4 regions of the Gorillibacterium sp. CAU 1737 genome follow, and region 2 is predicted to be linked to each of the others. Evidence: riboswitches for the same ligand, from Rfam matches in the RefSeq annotation. Region 2 holds a riboswitch; each other region holds the start of a gene.

Region 1 (5,892 bases), on a different contig from region 2:
CTCGCCCCGGAACGCTGGGCCGGCGCGGTTGATCCGGTGGGCGGGGCCGTGCTCGCCCACGTGATCGCCTCGCTGCGGTACGGCGGAGCCGTCGCCGCGTGCGGGCTTGCGGGCGGCGGGCAGCTTCCCGCCACCGTCTTTCCCTTCATCCTGCGCGGCGTAAGCCTCCTCGGCGTCGACTCCGTCGAATGCCCGATGGAGGAGCGCCACCGCTTGTGGAAGCTCCTCGCCTCCGACTGGAAGCCGGAGAAGCTCGGGCTCCTCTACCGCGAGATCGCGCTGGACGAGGTTCCGGGCGCGATGGATGCGATCCTGCGCGGCGAGGTGCAGGGACGGCTCGTCGTGGACATGAGCCGCTGACCGTTTCGGCAGCATAGCGTTTCGGCGGCAGCCATAGCAGCATGCCAGGAATGCTGGTCTCATAGGCAGCGGTAGCAGTAGTAGCTGCGCCAGGAATTGACGTCAGTTGATTGCCACGTAACGCCGGTCCCGCCCACCCAAGGCGGAAACTCCAAAGCAAAGAAGCGGTACCCAAAAGCCGAATGTCGGCTTGTGGGTACCGCTTCTTTTATGCTTCCTTTCTTCCTGCCAAACTCCGCTTATCGCGGGTAATACGAGTATCCCGGATACTTGACGACCGGCCACTTCTCCTTGCGCAGGGAATGCATCAGCTCCGGGGAGGCGTTCAGGTTGGACTGAACCAGCTCACGCGGGGTCAAGGCCATCCACTGATTGAGTGACACGTCCTCAAAGCGGCTCGCCTTGAACATCTCCAGAAACCAGAGCGTCTCGGTCCCGGTGTTCTGGACATAGTGGCCGGTAGCAAAGGGAACATACCCCACATCCCCGGCCCGGTAATCGAAGGTGCGCGCCGTTCCGTTGCCGGTGAAGACCGTCATGCGCCCCTGGCCCGTCAGGTAGTACTGCCATTCGTCGTTGTTCGGATGCCAGTGCAGCTCCCGCATACCGCCCGGGACAATCTCGACAAGCGCCGCCGCGATGGTCTTCGACGCCGGGAAGTTCGTGGAGTCTACAATCCGTACTGTGCCGCCGGGAATCCGCATCGGCTCCTGCGCGAGCAGGCGATGGGAGAAGCTCTCCGGCACGGTGCCGTATGGCGACTCTACCTTTTGCGAGGCCAAGGGGCCGGGAGGCGAGGAGGGGTAGATGTAGACCTGGCCGTTTGGAATGGAATCAAAGGCCGCAATGGGCACGCCAAAATTCGCAGACAGCACGTCGCGCGGCGTATGAGCGAACCAATCGGAGATCGACAAGGTGTTCAGATCGGAGAAGCTGCCGTCGTCGAACACGAGAAGAAACTCGCAGCCGTCCGCCAGTCCTTGAATCGAATGAGGAATTCCCGGAGGAAAATACCACAGGTCCCCGGGGCCGACATCCGCGATGAAATTCCGTCCGTTCTGATCCACCGCCGTGATGCGGGCATGGCCGAGCAGCATGTAGGACCATTCCGCCTGCTGGTGCCAGTGCAGCTCGCGCACCCCGCCCGGCGTCAAACTCATGTTCACGCCAGCGAGCGTCTTCGCGATGGGCAGCTCGCGGACGGTCACCTCGCGCGACCAGCCGCCCTGGTTGAGCTGCATGTGAGCGTCTGAGAAGGAGTACTTCAAGTTCGGGACCAACCCTGCATCCGTCACGGGAGGAACGAGCAGGTCGGGGTTCTCCCAATCCCGCAAAAGATCCCGCGGTCCGCGATCCACTCCGCCCGCCCCGTCGGGACGGATGGGCTGTGGAATGGCAGAGGGCGGGAACCCATAAGCTTCCGGTTTCACGTGAGTTCACCTCGTTTCACGCATTCCCCTTGAGCTTATGAGCATCCCGCCCTCGATATAACCGTGCCTATGGGTAAGGCCTTATCTCATTTCATACGTAACGCTCACTTGAGCGTTCACTTGCACTTCACCCGGCTGTACCGAGGTTGCCGCATCGCCGGCAGCCGTAGCTTGAGCCTTTTCCATCGCATAATAGTACGGGGTGCTGCTGTTCGCTTGCTCCGTCACGGAGAGAACCACGCCGAGGGTGCGCTTGGCAGCCTTGGCGATGGCAGCGGCTTTGACGTCGGCGTTGGCGACGGCCTTTTCCAGCACTTGAGCTTCCAGCTTCGAAGGATCTTCGACGGAGAAGGACGCATTGCCGATGTTGTTGGCACCCGCTGCCGTAACAGCATCCAGCAGGTTGCCGACCTTCGTCAGGTCACGGTACTTCACTTCAAGCGTGTGATAAGCGTTGTAGCCCTTGACTTGCTGGCCTTCCTTCTCGCTGTAGGTGTAGTTCGGCTGTACACTGAAGCGAGCCGTTTGAATGTCCTTTTCGGCTACTTTCCAGTCGTTCTTGAGCGCGTCGGTCACCTTTTGAATCTTGGCGGCGTTTGCCTTTTGCGCTTCAGCTGCCGTGGAGGCCGAGGTCTCTACGCCAATGTTCAGGTAGACGATGTCCGGCTTCACGGACAGCTCTCCTTTACCGGATACTTGGATCACGTTCTTTTGCGCCTCCTCGGCGAGAGCCTTCTGCGGTCCCTTCCACGCGCCCGACAATCCCATTCCCCCAAAAATCAATCCACTTGCCAGCACAATCGCACCGGTGGTTTTCATCCAAGCCTTCATGTGTGTCATCCTCCTTGAGATCAAGCTTATCGCTTTGTCTGTCCTCCTAGACGGACATTTTGGCAAAAGGTTGCAGGGGTTCGAGGATTTTTTATCCAACCTGTAACCCTCGCCTCCTGAAAAATGAAAAAACCGCCTCTCGGACGATCCTGTCCTAGGAGAGACGGCTGCATTTTATAGAGGGATTCCCACTCGACCCAGCATGAAATCACCTAGGAAGCGAGCCTGTGCTTATGGTTCATTTCTCGTGTTTATGTACCCTTTTATCGGTACTCACCGGGATAACCGAGGGCTTCTTCGGGACGGCGCAGCCGGTTCCATACGAGCGACACGGCATAGCCTGCGCCGAGCATCAGGAAGGCATACATCGGGTACGCATAGCGTGCCACCGGGATGAAGAGCAGTTGAATGCCGACGAGAAGGAGCAGGCCGACAGCAAGGAAACGCAGCGGGCGGTTGCGGAAGCTGAGCAGTGCGAGCCAACCGACCCACGCGAAGGCGAGGTGAATCGCGGTGAAGACATCGGCCAGCACGCCGGGCAGGGTGAGTCGAGGGGTCTTAAAGATGACCATAAATTTACCGACGGTGAACCAGCGAATCCACAGCCAGGGGTCCTCCTTCAAGCCTTCCTTAAGCCGCTTTATTCCCTCCTGGAATTGATCACCCTTCTGGGCTTCGTTCCAATCGATGGTTCCCTTGAAATACGGATCCGTTCCGGCGAGGAACGGGTTGCCCATGCCCCCCTTGGCGGTGAGCACAAACTCATTCAGCGTGACGAGGTTGCGAATCCACCACGGGAGCATGAGGAGAACGAACGCTCCGACCGCGACGAGAATCTCGCGCATGTACAAACGCCGGTCCCTCACCCACAGGAACAGGTAAGGCACCACAGCAAGCGGCAGCACCTGAGGACGGATGAGGACGGTCAGCGCAACGAGGAATCCTGCCGCGATATGATCGCGCAGCCGGTTTCGGGTGAGGATCTTCGCCTGCGCGAGCAGCATGCCGAGGAAGGCGGCAAGGAACAGCGTCTCCGTGGTCAACAGCTGCGGCGACCAGATGTAGGTCGGGTAAAAGGCGGCGATTGCAGCCGCAATGAGACCCGCCCGCGGGCTCCACAGCTCACGTCCGATGGCGAACAAAAGCAGCACGGAGGCGGCACCGAGAACGCACTGGAGGTATCGCACCGCATCTTGTGCGGCAGGCAGACGGTCGGCTCCATAGAGCTTCACGAACGAAGCTACGAAGAGCGGATAGCCGGGCGTTACCCGGGCATTGGGTTCTTCGGCGTTATAGGCATAGACGCCGGTCGTGACCAGGCGTACCGCCTGATCGGAGTAGTTCTTTTCATCGTGGGACAGCTTGGTGCTCTCGGAGGTTGCCACATAGCCGACGCGTAAGACAAGCGCGGCTGCAACCAGCAGGACAAGCAGGATCCCGTACAGCTTTTTCATGAAGGCTCTAGTCCTTTCCTGGAAAATGCAAGGGCACTTCCTCCAGAATAACAGACCGAAGCCGGATCGACCAGCACTTGGATGAAGCGGATAGGAGGATAGAGAATCGGGAGACTAGACGCTCTGCAACAGGTAAGACACTTCCCCGCTGCGCGAGTAGATCACATTCTTCGCACCTAGATGGCGGTAGATGGGACGCGGTACACCGCTCTGCGAGATGACGGTAATCGGCCCTTCCGTCCAGGAGCTGCACAGCTTGAGGTACCGGCAGGTGAGGTTGAGGCTGTCCTCAAACAGGAAGACCATGCGGGCCGGCTCGCCCACCCCATCGGGAAACCCGCTGTCCTTGGTATCCACCTGGATGAAGTCCTGAACGCCCAGCTTAGCCAAGCGCTCCCGTTGATCCGGGTGGTTGATGAGGACGGCAAAGGGTATTTTTTTGAATCGAAGCATGCGGATGAACTGTTCTCCTGCGGGACTTGGAGCAGAGACAAGCACTCTCTTCTGGCCGTCCTGGATGGTTTCCATAAAAAGCTTCCTCCCGGTGATCCGGTCCGCGTTCGCGCGGGCCCTGCGGATCTGAAATGCGTGTACGTGCAGTTCCGGCAAGCTTTTTGTATGCATAACAAAAAGAAGCCGGGGAAAGAGACTCCATCCCCACGGCTTCTTCCCAAGACACCCTCTTCGCGAGGATGGGATTCGCAGCGCAGAACAAATAAGCCCCTCTCGAGACGCTTGCGAGGTTAGCTGTCGGATTCGGGCGTGAGAGTCGCCCTACCTTTGGCGAAAAAGGCCAAAGGATTCACCCCTGTAGCGCGCATAGCGCACTGTTCGGTTCCCCCGCTCCCCTGAAGCGTGTGCGCGGACCGATGGGGTCAGAGACCCGGTCTGGTTTGCACCCGCTCTTACGGGAATTCAGCGTATGTCGTAATCACGACTCGTATCATACAGCGCCGCCGCTTCCTCTGTAAAGGCTCGCCGTTTGCAGCCGTTGGCGACAGCGACCGATCCAAGCGGCGAAAAACGCTTACTTCTCCGCCGCTCGTGTCCGCGCTCGCGCTAGGGCGCGTTTTCTCGCTATTTCACCAACTGTCCCCGCGTGACGCCGAGCTGATTGGTCGCCTTCAGCGCCTTCCATACCTTGGTTCCGCTGATTTTCCCTTCCAGCGCATCCCGGTATAGAGCCAGTACCTCGTGTACCTTCTCCGGTGTCTCTTCGAGGAACTCCACCCGGAAGCGGCGCAGCCCCAGGTCGAGGAACTGCGGCAGGTACTCCGCGCCAGATTGCTCGATGGCATTGTATACCGTGTTGCGGCAGCCTTCGTCCACCCGCACCGGATGGGACATGCCGATCCGGTCGCGCAGCGAGGCGCGTTGGCTCTCGCAGGGACGGCCGCAGTTGGTGTAGTTCGTTCCCTCGCTCATGAACGTGCAGTACACGCAGTGCTCGGTGTGATACATCGGCAGATGCTGGTGCAGCACGAGCTCCGCGCGCGACGTGTCGGTCTTCTCCAAAAGATCGATCATCTGCTGAATGTTCAGGTCATAGGATGGGGTGAAGAGGTCAAGCCCTGCCTCCAGGAAGAGCGCCGCCGTCCGGTGATTGGCGACATTCAGCGAGAAGTCGCCGATCAGCTCGGGGTGGCGGTCTTCCGGGTGAAGCTGCCGCTCGCGCATGAAGTAATAGAGCGCGCCCGTATTCCGCACCAGCACGGCGTCCGGCTGAAGCCGCAGGATGTGCTGGAAGAAGCCCGTCTCGCCGGGCATGTGAATGCGCGGCGTCACGAGCGCGATTCGCGCGCCCGCCGCCCGCACCG
Region 2 (5,892 bases):
CTCCGGGTTCAGCAGAACGAGGTCGGCTCCGGTGCGGGAGACGGCGATGATGAGCCGAATGAACGCGGCGCTGTTGCGACACAGCGTCCCCACCCGCTGTCCGCGGGTCAACCCATTCGAATCGCGAAGCCGTTTCGCCAGTTGTTCGGAGGAAGCCGCAAGCTCGCGATAGGTTAATGCTTCCCGCTCATCGGCAACCGCCGGACGGTCTGGATACAACCGGGCGGCATACTCGACAAGGGCCAGCAGGTTGATGCCGTGGCGATGAATCGAGCGAACCAGCGCGGCCATGGATGAAGTCCCGAGAAGGCGGGCGAGCGGGTAGCGGCGAACCGACCTTGTACGCGGGTTCGGGATCATGACCGCTCCTCCCCGAACCTCTTCTGCTTTCGCACCGCCGACCTTGCCCATGCGGGATGGAAGAGCCAAGCCATCGGGCAAACAATGCGGAACCACCACGGATGAACTCGCTTCCTGTGCGTATACAGCATGCGCAGGATGCGCCGGGCCGCCTGGTCGGCAGCCATCGTCGGAGCATTCCGATAAGCCGCCGTTGGCTCGATCATCGGGGTTCGAACGAGCGGCAAATAGATGGTAGACGTCCGAACCCCCGCCGCCTTAAACTCAGGTGCTGCGGATCGCAGCCACGTATCCATGGCGGCTTTGGAGGCCTGGTACGCCGCCCAATGGGGAAAAGGCGGCAGAAGCACATTGATCGTGGAGACATTGACGATGTGGCCGCCGTTCGCCTGCAGATAAGGCAAAGCAGCCAGAATGAGAGCCACGGGTGCCGTATAGTGAATCGCCATCGTTCTTTCGAAATCATGGAGCCTTCCGAGTGACTCCAGGATCGGCCGGCGGATGGAGTGCCCGGCGTTGCTCAGGAGAAGATCGATGCCCCGCGGCTCGCGCTGCATGAGCTCGATCAACCTCTTGCGGTCATTTTCTTGCCGGAGATCGGCGGCCAGCACCTCGACCGATGCGGGCTTCGCCGCCAGCTCCTGCTGGAGGGCATAAAGCTTCTCCTCTCGGCGGCCCGTGAGCAGAAGTCGGACGGGAACCTCCGCAAGCTGCCTTGCCAACTGCTCGCCTATGCCGGAGGTAGCCCCGGTCAGCAGAATGGTCTTGCCTTTCAGCGCAAGAGCAAGCTTATCGAAATTCAGCGAAGTGTGAGGGTAGAGTGCATGCTCCAACAGACGTCGAAAGGCCATGGCGACTCCTTTCCAAACCAGGGTGGCAATTAGGGGTGACAGCTTGTGCTGGAAGCTTTGGGAGAGGCCGGGACGGTCATGACGAACCGCTGCTTGCTTCCGGGAGCGCTCCAATAGCGTTCGTGTCCCGGAAGATCGTCAAACCAAGCCGCGTGAGGCGGGCAGTCCAGCAGCATCAGCTTGCCGTAGCGTCCCTCCCGGGACTGGTGATATTTCAAATAGGCTTTTCCTTTCTCAATGCCCAGAATCTCGATTTTGCCGGAGGAGTGGCTCATCACGAGACGAACCCGTTTTCCAAGGCCGGAGGTCCGTGCCTTCGCTTCCTCTACAAGCCGGTAGACCCTCTCCAGCGGAAGGACGAACCTGATGTTCCCGGCTACCGGGCGGTTAACAAAAAAGTAATAAGGCGCGACCCCCATCCAAGACAGGCGGTCCAGAAGCTCCCCGAGGACACCCGCATCATCATTAATGCCCTTCAGGATCGGCGTCTGGTTCATGACGATGGCTCCCGCATCCTGCAAGGCGCGGAAAGCGCGGCAGGCCTCGGGTGTCAGCTCCCTTGGATGGTCCATGTGCGCCATGATGTAGATTCTCTTCTCCGGTGTGGAGTATTGCCGAACGGCCTCCAGTAAGGCTTCATCCTCATAGATTCGCATCGGCTGGAAGGCAGGCATCTTCGTCCCAAGTCGGATGATTTGGACATGCGGAATCTCTCGAAGCTTGCTGAGGATGGCCGTGAGCTTCCCGGTCGAGAGCATGAGGCTGTCTCCTCCGGTAAGCAAGACGTTGCTGATCTCGGGATGCTGGGCTATGTAGGCAATTCCCGGTTCCGGATTCGCGGTTGCCTCTTGGACTTCCTGTTGGAAGAGTCGCTTGCGGAAGCAATATCGGCAATAGGAGGCGCACACCTCCGATACGACGAGCAAGGCGGTTGCGCCATACTTGTGCTGGCAGCCGGGAACAACGTAATTGGCTTCTTCATCCGAGGCGTCCAAGCGGCCGTATTCAGCCAACTCACCTTCCCCCGGAATGACCAGCCTGCGAATGGGATCGTGCGGGTCGTTCCAGTCGATCAAGTTTAAGTAATAGTCATTCACGCGCAAAGCATATCGCTCGGCAACGGAGCGAATCTTCTTTCGCTCCTCTTCATTCAGATACGTATCCAGTCTGGCCATAGTGGCGAAGCTTGCCGGTGTCATCATGGATCGTTCCTCCTTATCCTTATGGGCAGATATGCGCTTGCTGCACCCGCAGGGCGGAAAAAGTGCCATCCGCCGGGTCGGACCTCCTCTCCTTGCTGGAATGGGCTGTCAGGAACAAGAAACAGCCAGCAGACGTTCAGACAGAAGGGTCGATGGATGCAAAAAAAGACCCGGAAAGGGTCTTGTCGCGTTCTGCTCATGAGGAAAAAGACGGACCCATCTTCTGCCGACGAGGTTAGCTGACGGGCTCGGGAAGGATGGTTCCCTATGCCGCAACAAATGCGGCGATTCGCCCCAAAGACTTGGTTCCCCCGCTCTCCGGACGAATGGTCCGGAAATTAAGCGCTACCAATTATTGTACCCTTGATCTCCGCATCTGGCAACCCTGGGCAACAAAACACCCCTTCCGCCGAAACGGAAGGGGTATCATTCTAATTGCGGGGGCAGGATTTGAACCTGCGGCCTTCGGGTTATGAGCCCGACGAGCTACCGGGCTGCTCCACCCCGCGTCAACTTTTACATCATATCACGATCAGCAACAGGATGCAACAACAATCTTCTTTGATTCTCCGCAAAGAGAGGCCGGGCACCCGAAACAAGGGTGGTGAATAGGAAAACGCCTGCCGAAGGTGAACCTTTCAGCAGGCGTCCATAAACAGTCAGATTAGTTCTTTTTCAAACGGAGGCGAAGTCCTGCACCCAATAGGATGAGCCCAAGACCGATGACCTGCAAACCGCGGCTGCTGGCCTCTCCCGTTTGCGGAAGGGTGGCAGGCGGGGTGCTTCCCGATCCCGAACCGGAGCCCGAGCCGCTGGGATCCGTTCCGCCGAACGGAATCTCATCCACGTCGATCTCCACGATCACTTCGGTCTCGTTGCCATCCTGATCGCGTATTATGATGACAAAATCATCTTTGCCGGTGTAGCCAGGCTTCGGAGTGTAGGTCCATTTCCCATTCTCGTCAACCGTTACCGTCCCATTGCTCGGGTCTTTGCCAACTGTAGTCGAACCCCCCGGTGGAACGGAGACTTCACCGCTCACCGGTTTGTCTTTGTCCGTCTCTTCCTGCTGCTTGGTAGGCGCAGGGGTAGGCGTAGAGGTCGGTGCCGCCGTAGGTGTCGCCGTTGGCGTTGTAGACGGCGAAGCACTTGGCGACGGGCTTGGCGTCGTCGTAGGTTCCGTGCTAGGTGTGACGGTTGAGCTAGGTGTAGGTGTCGCGGTCGGCACAATCACAACAGGCGTTGTCGGTGTTGCCGTCGGGCTTTCCGACGGCGTTTCACTCGGCGTTACAGCAGGCGTAGCTGTCGGAGTTCCGGTAGGAGTAGCCGTCGGCGTTACCGTAGGAGTCACGGTAGGCGTCGCGGTCGGCGTTACGGTAGCCGTTGGTGTCGCGGTCGGCGTTGCCGTCGGCGTTACCGTTGGCGTGGCCGTTGGGGCTACGGTTGCCGTTGGCGTTGCGGTCGGTGTTGCCTTCGGCGTAGGCGTCGGAACAATGACCTTCGCGTTGGTCAAGGTCCAGCTCCAAGTCGCTTGGGCCGAGTTCACCTGGAACGAACGCACCGTGGAATCCAGAACGTATCCAGCTGGGGCCTCCACTTCCTTCAATTCATAGTTCCCGCTGCGAAGATTTTCGAATTTCAGAACTCCGCTTGCATCGGTGGTGAGCGTATTGACCACTACGCGGGTGGCACCGACTACACGAGACAGTTCATACTTCGCTCCAGGCAGGAGCGAGGTTGAGTCAGCCAAGTCTACCTTTTTGACCGTCAAGTCTCCACGCAATCCCGTGATGGTGCCGGATCCGCTCGAGAACGCAACGATCACCTCCTGCGTGTTGCTCTTGGTCACCTGCACCGTGTTTTCACCGGAGAAGGAAACGGTATTACCGACTTTCTCACCGTTGCCGGCAAGAATCGCCGATTGGTACTCCAGGATGTAAGGCTTCGTAATGAGCTGGAGGAAGCCAAGCTCAAACGTTTGCTGTCCGCTCGCATCGGTGTTGATCGTCAGGGTGTAGTCTTTTCCCGGCTCAAGCGGCGATCCGGTTTTGGACACGGTCCCGTTGGTTTGAACCGTGGTGGCATAAAGCTTGAAGGAATCCGGCATCAGCAGCTGATTGGAGGTAGGCGTATCGACGATCTTGGCTTTATCAACCGTCGATTGTCCGCGGTTGATATAGACGGTCCAATTCAGGATTTCCCCGTTCTGGGTTCCTACCTTGGCCACATATTCACCGCCCTGTAGAACAGAAGCCGTCCCCTTCAAATCCTTGGAGACCTTCGTCGCTCCATCCAGCAGATTAGCCGTGTTGTTGATCGTCGTCGAGCCGATCAGCTTATCCTTCAGGGTTGTCTTAAAGACAACGGAATAAGGAGTCGTGATCGGATTGGCAAACGTAACCGTAAGCTTGTCATTTACATAGGACACGGTGTAAGCGCCGCTTCCCAGCTCGGTTCCGTTCGCATAGGTTCCATCCGTTTTCACCGTCAGGTTATACACCTTGAGTGAGCCCGCAACCAGTTCCTGCTCTTGCTTGAGCTCATCCACGAGGGTGGCCTGGGTCAGCGGCTTGCTGTTGAAATTCAGCCCGACCGTCCAAGTGATTTCCTTGGTTACGGCGTTGTAGCTCCCCGATTTAAACCCGTTATCCTGCGAAGCCTTCACGGGAGTAAACGTTGCACTCCCCTCTTGGGTTCGGGGTTGGTCGTCCTCGTCTGTCCAGGTCACCTTCGCTTTGTTGGGGAAGTTGACCGCATTTGTTACCCAGTCCTCCGAGAGCCAATCATTGTTAAACTGCGTTTGATAGGTTACATAGATCGGCTCTTGAATGGTGCCCGGGAAGGTCAGGACAAACCCATTGTCTGCTGCATCAGGCGTAAAGGAATAAGAGCCCGTCGGAACCGCGCTGCCGTCCGCATACAGGACACTCCAGGAGCCAGGAACCAGCTTCAAGCCCTTTCTTGGAAAAGTATCCGTGACCGTGACGTTCTTCATCGTTTGGCTATCTTCATTTAAGGAGATTTTCCAGTTGACGGTCTTGCTTTGGTAATTCGCACCGTAAACGGCTTTATGGACAACCATTTGCTCAATATCTTTTGTGGCCGTTTTGGACTCGGCCTTCCAGTTGACGGTGTTGGTAACTGTCGAATCCGTGATCACTTGCTTGTTGGCTTGCGTCTTGTACTCGATGCGAAGCGGCGCATTCACATCCGATGCAAATTGCAGTTTGAAGCCGTTTTGGATGACAACATCATTCCCATCCTTTTTAGGATTGGAGGTGACCGTATAAGCAGAGCCAGGGAGCTCCGCTCCTTTTGTCTCGTTGCCATTCGCGTCCAGGCTGACCGTGTAGACATGAACCGAGCCAGCTACTAAGTCCTGCGAAAGATCGTAATAATCATCCAGCACAGCATCGCCTTGTGGAATTAACTTGCCGTTGTAATTGTACTGAACGGCCCAGCCGATCGTTTGGGTCTTG
Region 3 (5,892 bases), on a different contig from region 2:
GATGAATGGAGAAGCTTACGTTGTTCACTGCTTTTTTCCCAGCAAAGGTTTTGCAGACGTGTTCGAGTTGAATGATGGCCGTCATGTTCCGGCTCCTTTCGTTCTTAGCGGTTTCGTTGCTTCTGATTTTACTTCCTCTGCAAGCCCTTGATCAGTTGTGGGTGTCAGGAGATGGAGATGACAGTTGTCAGGTTCGAAAAAGAGGGAAAAGAAATCTTTCAAAGTGTGAAAAAAATCACTTTATTAGTTGTGAAATGTGTTACAATGTTCTTGTAAACAACGATGGGAGTGATTGAGATGAAAGAAATGGCCAACGATCAAGTAACGATGAACCTGATGCAGTTCTGCTACACCTGCGATGATGCTCATGCTTGTGCTACCGAAGAAATTTGCCGCCATTGCTGGGCCGAGCAAGGCATTCCCGTTGAGGAAAACGAAGCCGGATCGGATATCAGCCGCTTGATTAACGCTTACCACGAGTAAGGGGGAGCCCGATTGCCCCATTCTTTCGCTCGCAAGTCCTGTCCCTTCATAGATGAGTGAACCTCTGCCAAGCTTACACCCGGCGGGGGTTCTTTTTTTCATAGGCTTGTGTTTTACGAAGAATGGCATTTGTCACAGTTTTCCTCCTGCGCATAGGGGCTTAGTTGAAGGCGAACACTAGGCGCAGTAGGCTAGGGTACCAAACAGCCCATGAGGCAGCGGTCACCTGGCGCGGAAAGGACTGGGATCATGAACAAGAAGATGAACCTGCTCGTGTTTAGCGGGGAGTATGACAAGGCGATGGCGGCGCTCATCTTGGCGAACAGTGCTCGCGAGCTGGATGTGGAAGTCACGATGTTCTTTGCCTTTTGGGGGTTGTTTCTCGTGCGAGATCCCGAAAAACTGACGGATGAGGACAAGACGATCTATGAAAAGCTGCTCGGGCACATGACACCGAAAGGACCGGACGACCTTCCGTTATCCCGGATGAACTATGCCGGCTTCGGTAAGAAGATGCTCCTCACCATGATGGAGGACGACGATGCGCCTCCGTTGTCTGCTTTTCTAAAGGGAGCCCGAAAGAAGAACGTCAAGTTCTATGCCTGCAAGCTTTCTGTCGAGGTCATGGGATTTCAGCAGGAGGAATTCATCCCGGAGCTGGAGATCGTGGAAGCCAAGACCTATCTGAAAGAGGCACTTGAAGCGGATATGCAGCTCTTTATCTAATCGGTCAAGGACCGCCGCTCTCCCTCGCGCATATCCTGTTTTGACATGGGCGAATGGAGGGATGGGATGTGTTGGGGTGTTGCCTTAGCCGTACGGATAAGAGCCGTCGTGAGCTGGAGCACTATTTCGCGCCGTACCGGGAACAGACACTTGGAAATCACGCACGGTTCCAAACCCCATACGGGGTTCGGCGAATTCTCTATGCCGATTGGGCGGCCAGCGGGCGCTTGTACGGCCCCATTGAGCGGAAGCTGCAGACGGAATTCATGCCATATGCGGCCAATACCCACAGTGAGGCGACCTATACGGGAGCTTTGATGACGACAGCCTACCGGGAAGCGAAAGCGCGCATCAAGCAGCATATTCATGCGGGGGAGGACGACCTGCTGCTCTTTTGCGGCAACGGCATGACCGCTGCGGTCGCAAAGCTTCAACGATTACTCGGTATCAAGCTCCCTTCCGGATTTCGCGGAGCCGTTGACGTTGCACCTGAACAGCGGCCGGTCGTTTTTGTTACGCATATGGAGCATCACTCAAATCAAATCTCGTGGAAGGAATGCCTGGCGGATGTCATCGTGCTGGAACCGGATGAGAACGGCCTGGCCAGCTCAGAGAACCTCGAGGCGGAGCTGGTTCGCTTTGCTGATCGCCCATTGAAGCTGGGAGCGTTCACGGCTTGCTCGAACGTGACAGGGGTTATGCCGAAGCTAGGGGCTTTGGCAAAAGTCATGCACCGCCACGGGGGGATGGTTTTTGCCGATTGGACGGCCTTCGCTCCCTATGCCGAGCTCGATATGCACCCCGACGATCCCGAGGAAGGCTTGGATGCCGTCTATTTCTCCCCTCATAAATTCCTAGGAGGCCCCGGTGCCAGCGGGGTGCTTGCCGTTCATGCCCGACTGGTAAACGGAGAGATCCCGGATCTCCCCGGAGGAGGGACGGTGCTGTGGACGGACCGTTGGGGCGGGGTAACGTATTTGGAGGAGAAGGAAGAGCGAGAGGATGGGGGAACACCCGGCTTCTTGCAGGCTGCCAAGGCCGCGTTCGCCATCTCGCTCAAGGAAGAAATGGGCATAAGTGAGCTGTGTGAGCGGGAGGGACAGCTAACCGAACTGCTGCTGAACGGACTCGACACCTTGCCGGGGATCCACATTCTGGACAGCGCGCTTCAGGAAAGGCTTCCTATCGTCTCCTTTCTCTGCCGGGATCTGCATTATCCATTGGTCGTTCGCCTGCTTAATGATCGGTATGGTATCCAATCCCGCGGAGGCTGTTCCTGCGCAGGGACGTATGGGCATTTTTTGTTTGGCCTCTCCCCGGAAGAATCCGAACGAATCCGCCGGAAGGTAGAGAGCGGACACCTGTTGGAAAAGCCGGGCTGGGTTCGGCTGTCTCTTCACCCGATCGTATCGGACGAAGAGGTACACGCACTCTTGCGCGCCATGCGCGAGATCGTTCACTATGCTCCGCTGTGGAAAACAGACTATCGCTACGACCCCGTTCAGAACGATTATGTGCACAAAGGACAATGGAATCGAACAACGAAGCGAAACTGGTTCTCTCTGTAGCGAGGGCCAGTTTCGCTTCGTTTCTATTATTTACCGGATCAACCGGCACTCTAGCTGTGATAGAATAGAAACGGTCATGCCACACCCAAATCAGGCCGAAGCTCTTGACCAGAGCGCGGGGGACCCCATTCTTGGGGTGAAGCTGCGCCGATGCGCAGCCGGGATTTTCTCTTTTTCCCGAACCCGTCAGCTAACCTCGCAGGCCGCCAAAAGGAGAGTGTCTTTCTTTGAATACTCGCAAAACTATTTTTACCCGTCGTCTGATGACCACCGCTCTCGCCGGCAGCCTTCTTGCCGCGCCTTTGCTCGCCTCTGGTACGGCTGATGCCGCTTCCGCTTACCGCGTGAAAGCGAATGATACCCTTTGGAGAATTTCCGTGAATCAAGGCGTAACGCTGAACTCCCTGATTCAAGCCAATAGCTGGATCAAGAACCCCAATATCATCTGGGAGGGCATGGTGATCACCATCCCGACCAAGACGACCACCAGCACCCCGTCGAAGACCCCTTCGACTCCGGTGACTTCGACCCCGTCCGCACCATCCACAGGGACGTCGGCAACCGATGATACCGCTACGGCTTATGCCAAACAGGTAGCCTCCATCGTCAATCAGGAGCGTGCGGCAGCGGGACTGAGCCCGCTCACCTTCGATTCGGCCCTGTCCAAGATGGCCGTCGACAAGGCGAAAGACATGATCGTGAACAACTACTTCAGCCATACGTCGCCGACCTACGGTTCTCCATTTGATATGATGACCCGTTATGGCATTCCGCATTCCTATGCCGGTGAAAACATCGCCAAGGGCCAACGGACGCCGCAGGAGGTCATGACCGCCTGGATGAACAGCGCAGGACATAAGGCGAACATTCTCAATGCGAACTACAAAAAAATCGGCGTCGGCTATTACAATGGCGCTTGGGTACAAGAGTTTACGGACTGATCTATAGAATTTCGTTCGAAACGGAAGAAGCCTCCTACCAAGAATGATTCTTGGAGCGGAGGCTTCTTTTCGTTTCTGTATGCAGTTGGATGAAATCATACAGGTGAGGACGGAACAGCCTTACAGCGCATTCGGAAGGGGCCGCTTGGCTGCCTCCAGCGAGAGGAAGGCCGTCGCGAGAGAAAGCAGGCTGACCAGGAACCCGTAGGTGTACAGGGAGTGGACGCCGGTCATGAACTGGGCCGCACCGGTGAGCAGGCTGCCCATAACCGTAACACCAACCGCCGTTCCGATGTTCCGTGAGAACATCATGAGGGAGGTGGAAATCCCTTTTTGATCCCCGTCAACAAACTGTTGGGAGCCAATGATGGTGACGGTGACGAGAATCCCGAACGCCATCCCTTGAATGAACAGGGCGGTTAGGCTGTACAAGTAGCTGCTTCCGGCTGACAGGTAAAACAGCTGGACACCGGACAGAACGAGGAGGACGTTGCCGATGATCAAGAGGCGGGAGTACCCGTAGCGGAGGATGAGCTTACCAGCGGGTACGGACATGAGCATCCAACCAGCCGATTGCGCAAGCAAGGCTACACCGCTCACAAAAGTGGAGTACCCTTGCTCCTGCAGGAAGGTCGGAGCATAGCTCGCGGTGCCAAACAATGCTGCATTCGACAGGAAGGCGTTGATGTTCATCCGCCGGATCGGTCGGCTGCGGAAAAGGGCAAGCGGGACGATGGGCGAGCTTTGCCGCCGTTCATAAGCAATGAAGACAGCGAGCAGGGCAACACCGGCCAATACGAGCCACCAGGCCTGCTTCTCAAAAGCGGTGGCGGCCAGCGTCAGGCTTACGCCTAAGGTGAAGAGCACGGCTCCTCCGTAGTCCACCGAGGCTGGCTTTGGCTCGTATTCTTCCTTGTAAGCCCTCAGGAAGAAGAGGGACAGCAGGCATATCGGGATGTTGATGTAGAAAATCCAGCGCCACGAGGCATACTCCGTGAATAAGGCGCCGAATAGAGGGGCGATAACCGCGGAGATGCCCCACATGGCGGAGAAGAGCGCCTGGATTTTTCCCCGTTCCTCGATGGGATACAAGTCTCCGGCGATAATCGCAGGAAAGGGGTTCATGATCCCAGCTCCGATACCCTGAACCGCGCGGAACAAAATGAGCTGCATCATGGTTTGAGACAGTCCGCAGAGCAGAGAGCCGATGAGGAATACGATGATGCCGGCAGCCAGGATGGTTTTGCGTCCGTATAAGTCTGAGATCCGTCCGGCGATGGGGGTAAGCACCGTTGAGAAGATCATATAGGAAGCGAATGCCCAGGCGTAGAGCGAATAACCGCCTAAATCCTTGACAATGATGGGCATGGTGGTGTTGATGATGGTGGTGTCCATGGAAGCGACCAGCATGGCGAGCACGATGCTGACAAGCACCTGCATTCGGTTTTGCGGTCGATTGAGCGTGGCTGGCATGAAATTCCGTCCTTTCCGGGAATGATGAAATCAAAGCATTTTCCGATTATAGCGCGTTTCCTTCGGGAAGAACAAGGGAAAGCTTTCAACGTCTCCTTCAAGCGGGTTTCATTTGAGCGAAGCGGCAGTGAAATGCTATACTAATCCCGAGTCATCTACACGTCTTTAAAAGGAACAGGAGGTACATCCCCTATGAGCGATCATCACGAACCAGAAGCCGGTAGCCGTTTGGAACAGGCAACCTTCGCGGGAGGATGTTTCTGGTGCATGATTAGCCCGTTTGAAGAGCGTCCCGGCATCATTTCCGTGGTCTCCGGCTACACGGGTGGTCATAAGGAGAATCCCACGTATAAGGAAGTATGCTCGGGAACGACGGGGCATACGGAAGCGGTTCAAATCACGTTTGATCCTGAGATTTTTCCCTATTCCGAGCTGGTGGAGGTATTCTGGCAGCAGATTGACCCGACCGATGCGGAAGGTCAATTCTGCGATCGCGGCGAATCGTACCGGACGGCCATCTTCACGTACAGCGACGAGCAGCGTGATTTGGCAGAGGTTTCGAAGAAGCGCCTGAATGAAAGCGGCCGCTTCAGTCACCCCATCGTCACCCCCATCGTTCCGGCGATGCCTTTCTATCCGGCAGAGGAATATCACCAGGACTTCCATAAGAAGAACCCGGAGCACTACAAGCAATACCGCAA
Region 4 (5,892 bases), on a different contig from region 2:
GGCAAGAGCACCCTCATGAAGCTGCTTATTCGGATGTATGAGCCGGAGGCCGGCACCATCCGGCTTGGCACCGAGGAGGTGGCGTCCATCCCGGTTCGGGAATGGAGGGAGGGGCTCGCCTATGTGCCGCAGGAGCCTTACCTCTTCTCCGGAACGCTCTATGAGAACATCGCCTGGGGACGGCCTGGCGCCACTCGCGAGGAAGTAGTGGAAGCGGCCAAGCAAGCCGCCATTCACGACTTCATCATGCGTGCCCCGGAGCAGTACGAAACCCGCATCGGGGAACGCGGGCTTACACTATCCGGCGGCGAGCGCCAGCGGCTCTCGATTGCCCGCGCCTTCATCCGCGATCCCAAGCTGCTCCTGCTGGATGAACCTACCTCCGCCCTCGACAGCGAGAGCGAGGAGAGCGTGCAGGCGGCGCTCTCCCGATTGATGAAGGGACGTACGACGGTGACGATCGCTCATCGGCTCTCCACCATCCGCGATGCCGATTGCATCTACTACATGGAGCAAGGCCGGGTGTGGGAGTCGGGCACCCATGAAGAGCTGCTTTCGCTGAACGGTCGTTATCGCGCGATGTACGAACGCGGGCGAACGGCCACTGAATTTGAACTGACGAAGGAGGAGTATGCCTCATGAACGGAAAACCTTCCTTTTTGAAGGTCGCCGGACGGCTGGTTCGTTACGCTTCCGGGCGTGATCGCATCCTGCTTCTGGGAGCCATACTCCTGCTCTCGGCCAACCTGCTGCTCGACATCGGGATCGCAGCCATTCAGGAGCAGTTCATCGACACCATCAACCAATCAAACCTGGCTACGCTCATGCGATTGACCGGTATCTGCTCCGCCGCTGCCCTCGTCGTCCTGCTCAGCTTCATGGCGCAGTATTACCTGAAGCGGCTGTCCATTCGGCGGATGACGCGAGGAGTCGCCGAGGATCTGTTCGCGAAGACGGGACGGCTTCCGTTCCGTACCGCCGAGGAGATGCATTCCGGCGACCTCGTCAGCCGAAACAGCAAGGACACGGAGCTGTCCATGAAGCTGGTGGAGAGCGCCATCTTCGATCTCGGCTATAACCTGGTGCTCTGCCTGGTCGCCTTCGGGTACCTGGTCCGCCTGAATGTGGTGCTCGCTTTCGTGGCGCTCGGCGCCGGTCCCCTTGTGTTCTTGAGCGGCCGCTTCTTCGACCGCCGCCTGCGCGGCTTGTCGGAGAGCATCCTGGCCAAGGAAGCCAGCGTCCGCGCCATCCTTCAAGAGATCCTGCAAGGGGTTCAAGTGGTTCGCGTCTTTGGGATGGAGGAGGTGCTGGTCGCTCGCTACGCCGAGGAGCGCAAGCAGCTCAATGCGATGCTGCAGCGCCGGGCGATCCTGAACGGATTGCTGTGGCAGGTCTCCTCCTTCATCAACGGAGTGGTCCTGATCGGCTGCGGCGGTCTCATGGCCTACTACACCATTCAAGGAGAAGCCACTGCCGGCGGCATGGTGGCGTTCATCCTTCTCATGGGCCGGGTGCAGTGGCCGTTCGTCAACATGTCCCGGACCTGGGGAGCGGTCCAGGAGTCGCTCGGCGCGGCCGATCGCGTCTTCGCCGTACTGGACCTGCCCTCGGAGCCCGGAACGGAGTCTTCCCGCCCGGCGGCTCCTACGGAGGCAGCCGACGCTCCGGTGCTCGCGCTGAAGGACGTTCACCTTCAGCACCCCGGCCAATCGAGCGAGCCGCTCTTCAGCGGACTCAGCCTCGCGGTTCAACCGGGGGAGACCGTCGCTGTCGTGGGGCCGAGCGGCTCGGGCAAGACGACGCTCGCCCGCCTCGCATGCGGCCTCTATGAACCGGATCAAGGCGATGTGGAAGTAGCGGGCGTGCCGCTCTTGACCCATCGGGAAGAAGCCCGCTCTCACCTCACGTATGTTCCGCAATCGCCGTACCTCTTCTCGGGGACCATCCAGGACAACATCGCCTTTGGCTCAGAGGGAGCGAGTCGCGACGCCATCGAGCAGGCAGCCAAGCTTGCCGGAGCTCATGAATTCATCGAGCGCCTGCCGGACGGCTATGACACCGTGCTCACTGAGAGCGGGGCGAACCTCTCCGGGGGTCAGCGGCAACGGCTTGCGATTGCACGTGCCTTCCTGCGCCAGGCGCCGCTGCTCATTCTCGACGAGGCGACAAGCGCGCTGGATAACGAGTCGGAGGGAAGGGTTCAGGAGGCGCTCGACACGCTCATGCAAGGACGAAGCACCCTGGTGATCGCTCACCGCTTATCAACCGTTCGGGGAGCGACGCGCATTGTCGTGCTGGATCGGGGAAAGATTGTCGAGACAGGCACACATGCGGAGCTTTTGGCACGAGGCGGTCTCTATGCCCACCTGTACGAATTGCAATTTGCGCAAGCGGAGAAAGGGGAGCTCGCGGGAGCGGCTTCCTGATCCGTCGGCAGGGGATGGCTTCTGCGGGACGAAATTCCTAATATAGCAAGCGAAAAGCCCCCGAACCACGGGGAATCCGAGTGGTTCGGGGGCTTTTCGAAGCTGGACTGGATCGTACGGGCTTACTTGGCGATATCGTTGTACTGCTCGTTCGTCAGGATTCGGCGAGCGGTGACATACCGCTTGGCATAGTAGGATTCGCTCAACTTGTTCTTGATCACGCCGTTGTTGGTCGACGCATGAACGAAAACTCCTGCTCCAAGGTAAATCCCGACATGCGAGATGCCGTTGCCGCCGGTGTCGAAGAACACCAGATCGCCTGCGCGAAGATCGTCCTTGTCCACGGCCTTTCCTTGCTTCGCCTGATCTCTCGAACTGCGATCGAGAGAGATGTCAAAGGCATCGAAGACGTACTGGGTAAAGCCGGAACAGTCGAAGCCCTTGGTGGTCGTGCCGCCGTAGCTGTAATCGATGCCGATCAGCTTACCCACCTTGGTCTCCAGCTTGCTGGAGTCATCGGCGAACGCGTGACCGGACATGATTCCGAGCGTGAGCACGAAACCAAGCAATGCCAAAACAGCCTTCTTCAAGACAAAATCCCCTTCCAGTGCCTACGAGGTTAGCTAAGGGTTCGGTTGAAGGTTCCCTATGATCCTTCTCTTGCAAGATCAATTCACCCAAGACGGTTCCCCCGTTTTCCTTGCGGAAATTCGGCTTGTTCGGATCCAACCCGTGCTGGATAGCGAGCGGATTCAATCGTTCGAAAAACTGTATTCGCCTTAAATCGTCTGTTTCCTCCCTACTATATTAATTTTCTATAAAAAAATGTGTGGACACTCGAAAAATAGGGGCACCCGCCCAGAACCGTCAAAAAAGCGAAGCTTTGTCCAAAAAGGACGAAAGCTTCGCTTTTGTCGGGTCCGGCCTATTGAGCATTTGCGGTCAGACGTGCTCGCTCTTCCTCATGAACAGCTCATGCTGAGCGGTGATTCCCCAGAGGGAAAGGAAGGTGCGAACGAAGCTGAAGGCCTGGTAGAGCAGGAATGTCCACAGCCCGGCATCCCAGAGCGCGGCGGTCACGACCCCCGCGGAGAGAAGGCCGGTCAGCAGGAGAAGCAGCGCGGCCAATCCGAGGATGGACAGGCTTGAGGTGACCGCCCGGATCAGGGTCGAGAGAAAGGGCTGCTCGCTCGCTCGACCAAACTGCAGGTGGAGAAACAAGAGGTGCAGCAGGTATCCGTAGGCGGCATAGGCGGCAGCATAGAGGAGGAGCGTGTTGGGCTGTGCGGCCACGCGATACAGGTCGTTTACGGAATGGATGGCAGGGAAGAGCCAGAAGAGCGGAACCAGGGTGAGGGTCATCTGGAGCAGGTAATAAACGAAGAACGAGAGACTGAGCATCCTCACGCCCTTCATGAAGCGATAGCCGGTGTTCAGATGAGTGTGCACGAGCGAGTAGAAGACTCCGGCATTCAGGAAGGGGGTTATCAGCATACGAAGGCCGAGCAGCAGCAGGAGTCCCCACAGGACCTCTCCCGCGAGGTCGGATTTGGCGAGCCGGAACTGTGCCTCCATGAGGAAGAGCTGGGAGCCGCCTTCGGGTCCGTGGGCTCCGGGATAACGGGCAAGAATCGGGACGACATGAGCCTTAACCAGCTTGAAGAGTACGAAAGCCCAGGCGAATCGGTACAGAAACAGGAGGAAGAGGGCGAAGGGCTGCCTCCAGGCGCTCGCCCAGCCGTCTTTGAGTAAGCGGAACATGACCGTCACCTCACCACGCGACCCCGATCATGAGGGCCTCGATTATTTTTTGCAGGCTGAGACTGAACCGGAGCTGCTGCTTGTCATCCACTTGCGCCTTCAAGTGGTTGTTAATGACGCGCGATTCCAGGACGAGCGTTCGCTCGGGGTCGATCTGGACCCAGTCGACAGGGGCAGAGTGAACGAGCTTGTATTGAATCTCGCTGGCCTCTGTGCTCCAGGCGATATCCTTGGTCGAGCCGTCTGCGAAGTGGATGCGAACCGGAACGGTTGGCCAGGGGCCGCCCAACTTGCGGATGAGAATCTGGCTTTCGTAAGCGGGCATCTCCTTCGTGGAGCCTTCAGCCTTCTGGACCCGGATGCTGTCTACCGAAAAGTCGGACATGAGATTCCCGTAGACATAGGCGTCGAAGAAATCCGCCCAGCTTCTTCCTGTGACCCGTTCGACTACCGCCTGAAAGTTTTCTGTTGAGGGATGCCGGAACTTGTATCGATCAAAATAGGCCCGCAGCACTTTGTTCATCTTGTCCGCGCCAGTCTGCCTCTCGATGGCGTTCAGCACGAGCTTGCCGCGGAGGTACACATTGTCGGCGTAGTGATCGTGCGAGCCATATTTCCAGGAGAGCTGCTGCAGCGGCTCCGGACCGGTGATATAAGCGGCTTCCACTGGATGATTCGGCAGTTCCCCATACTCCCGCTCCATCACCTTGTCCTCTGCATAGGAAGTAAAGGCTTCGTCCAGCCAAGCCTCCTCAAACTCGTTGGAAGCCACCATGCCGTACCACCATTGATGACCGATTTCGTGGACAATGACGCGCTCCAGGCTGAGATCGGGGGTCTCCGAAGAGGCTCCCCATGCGGTGATAAGCGTGGGATACTCCATCCCGCCCGCTCCGTTCCCGCCTGCGGGAGGAACGACGATGGAGAGGGTGGAGTACGGGTATTCCCCATACCATTCGCTGTAGCGGGTGAGGGCTTTTTTGGCAGCTTGAAAATAGCGGTTCTTTAACGGCTTGTGCAAAGGATCGAGGTACAGCTTGATCTTGACCCCGGGAACGCCCGGAGCGGAGAACTTCTCCTCCTGGTAGACAAAGCGAGGGGAGGCCGCCCAAGCGAAGTCATGCACATCATCGGCATAGAAGCGGTAGGTCTTGGAGGTCTTGTCCTCTGTTGCCGGCTTGGTGGGAAAGCCGGTTGCCGCCACGGTGTAGCCGGAAGGGACCCGGATCTTCACATCGTAGATGCCAAAATCCGCGTAGAATTCCGAATTGCCGTGGTATTGATGCAGGTTCCACCCTTCTTCTGTGCGGCCGCGCGTTCCCGCCGGCTCATAGACCGCAACCTTGGGGAACCACTGCCCCGCCATGTAGAAGTCTCCGGAGTACCCCATTCGGGCAAAGACCTCGGGAAGCTGAACACGGAACTCCATTCGGAGCGTGACCTTTCCGCCTGGGGCGACGGGCTCCAGCAGCCTTACCTTGAGCAGAGTATGATCCTCCAGGTTGCCGTCATCCGGTCGCACGAATTCGGTCAGCCGCGACAGGTCGTCTCCCTTTTCCGTCTGAATGGTCGTCAGCTTCATGCCGCCTACACTGTTCCCCGTCCGCTTGTCCTCTCGGAGCTTGCCCCCTGACTCCCGATTGAAGGTAGAGTTGTCCGATTCGAACGCATTCGGGTAGAGATGAAGGTACAGCTCCTGCACGGG

What was found. A riboswitch is a leader RNA that binds a small molecule or an ion and turns the genes downstream of it on or off. The one in region 2 is predicted to bind cyclic di-AMP.
Region 1: it holds a riboswitch for cyclic di-AMP, as region 2 does, so the genes downstream of both, AAFN83_RS18055 (hypothetical protein) here and AAFN83_RS15960 (KamA family radical SAM protein) in region 2, are expected to answer to the same signal.
Region 3: it holds a riboswitch for cyclic di-AMP, as region 2 does, so the genes downstream of both, AAFN83_RS04200 (CAP domain-containing protein) here and AAFN83_RS15960 (KamA family radical SAM protein) in region 2, are expected to answer to the same signal.
Region 4: it holds a riboswitch for cyclic di-AMP, as region 2 does, so the genes downstream of both, AAFN83_RS11620 (C40 family peptidase) here and AAFN83_RS15960 (KamA family radical SAM protein) in region 2, are expected to answer to the same signal.

Annotation. Positions count from the first base shown of each region.
Region 1 covers NZ_JBDQQO010000009.1:178,248-184,139, reverse strand. The annotation lists gene AAFN83_RS18075 (oxidoreductase) at 1-360, shown strand, start outside; gene AAFN83_RS18070 (oxalate decarboxylase family bicupin) at 600-1,790, opposite strand; gene AAFN83_RS18065 (SIMPL domain-containing protein) at 1,872-2,621, opposite strand; gene AAFN83_RS18060 (glycosyltransferase family 39 protein) at 2,885-4,075, opposite strand; gene AAFN83_RS18055 (hypothetical protein) at 4,190-4,603, opposite strand; cyclic di-AMP (ydaO/yuaA leader) riboswitch at 4,792-4,941, opposite strand; gene AAFN83_RS18050 (U32 family peptidase) at 5,153-5,892, opposite strand, start outside.
Region 2 covers NZ_JBDQQO010000007.1:173,716-179,607, reverse strand. The annotation lists gene AAFN83_RS15970 (AMP-binding protein) at 1-360, opposite strand, end outside; gene AAFN83_RS15965 (SDR family NAD(P)-dependent oxidoreductase) at 357-1,211, opposite strand; gene AAFN83_RS15960 (KamA family radical SAM protein) at 1,241-2,413, opposite strand; cyclic di-AMP (ydaO/yuaA leader) riboswitch at 2,625-2,768, opposite strand; tRNA gene AAFN83_RS15955 (tRNA-Met) at 2,849-2,922, opposite strand; gene AAFN83_RS15950 (collagen binding domain-containing protein) at 3,078-5,892, opposite strand, start outside.
Region 3 covers NZ_JBDQQO010000001.1:901,747-907,638, forward strand. The annotation lists gene AAFN83_RS04180 (ABC transporter ATP-binding protein) at 1-85, opposite strand, end outside; gene AAFN83_RS04185 (hypothetical protein) at 298-483, shown strand; gene AAFN83_RS04190 (DsrE/DsrF/DrsH-like family protein) at 733-1,209, shown strand; gene AAFN83_RS04195 (aminotransferase class V-fold PLP-dependent enzyme) at 1,278-2,777, shown strand; cyclic di-AMP (ydaO/yuaA leader) riboswitch at 2,861-2,997, shown strand; gene AAFN83_RS04200 (CAP domain-containing protein) at 3,005-3,718, shown strand; gene AAFN83_RS04205 (MDR family MFS transporter) at 3,839-5,191, opposite strand; partial or broken gene msrA (peptide-methionine (S)-S-oxide reductase MsrA) at 5,384-5,892, shown strand, end outside.
Region 4 covers NZ_JBDQQO010000004.1:408,257-414,148, forward strand. The annotation lists gene AAFN83_RS11610 (ABC transporter ATP-binding protein) at 1-642, shown strand, start outside; gene AAFN83_RS11615 (ABC transporter ATP-binding protein) at 639-2,426, shown strand; gene AAFN83_RS11620 (C40 family peptidase) at 2,549-3,016, opposite strand; cyclic di-AMP (ydaO/yuaA leader) riboswitch at 3,020-3,152, opposite strand; gene AAFN83_RS11625 (hypothetical protein) at 3,369-4,187, opposite strand; gene AAFN83_RS11630 (M1 family metallopeptidase) at 4,198-5,892, opposite strand, start outside.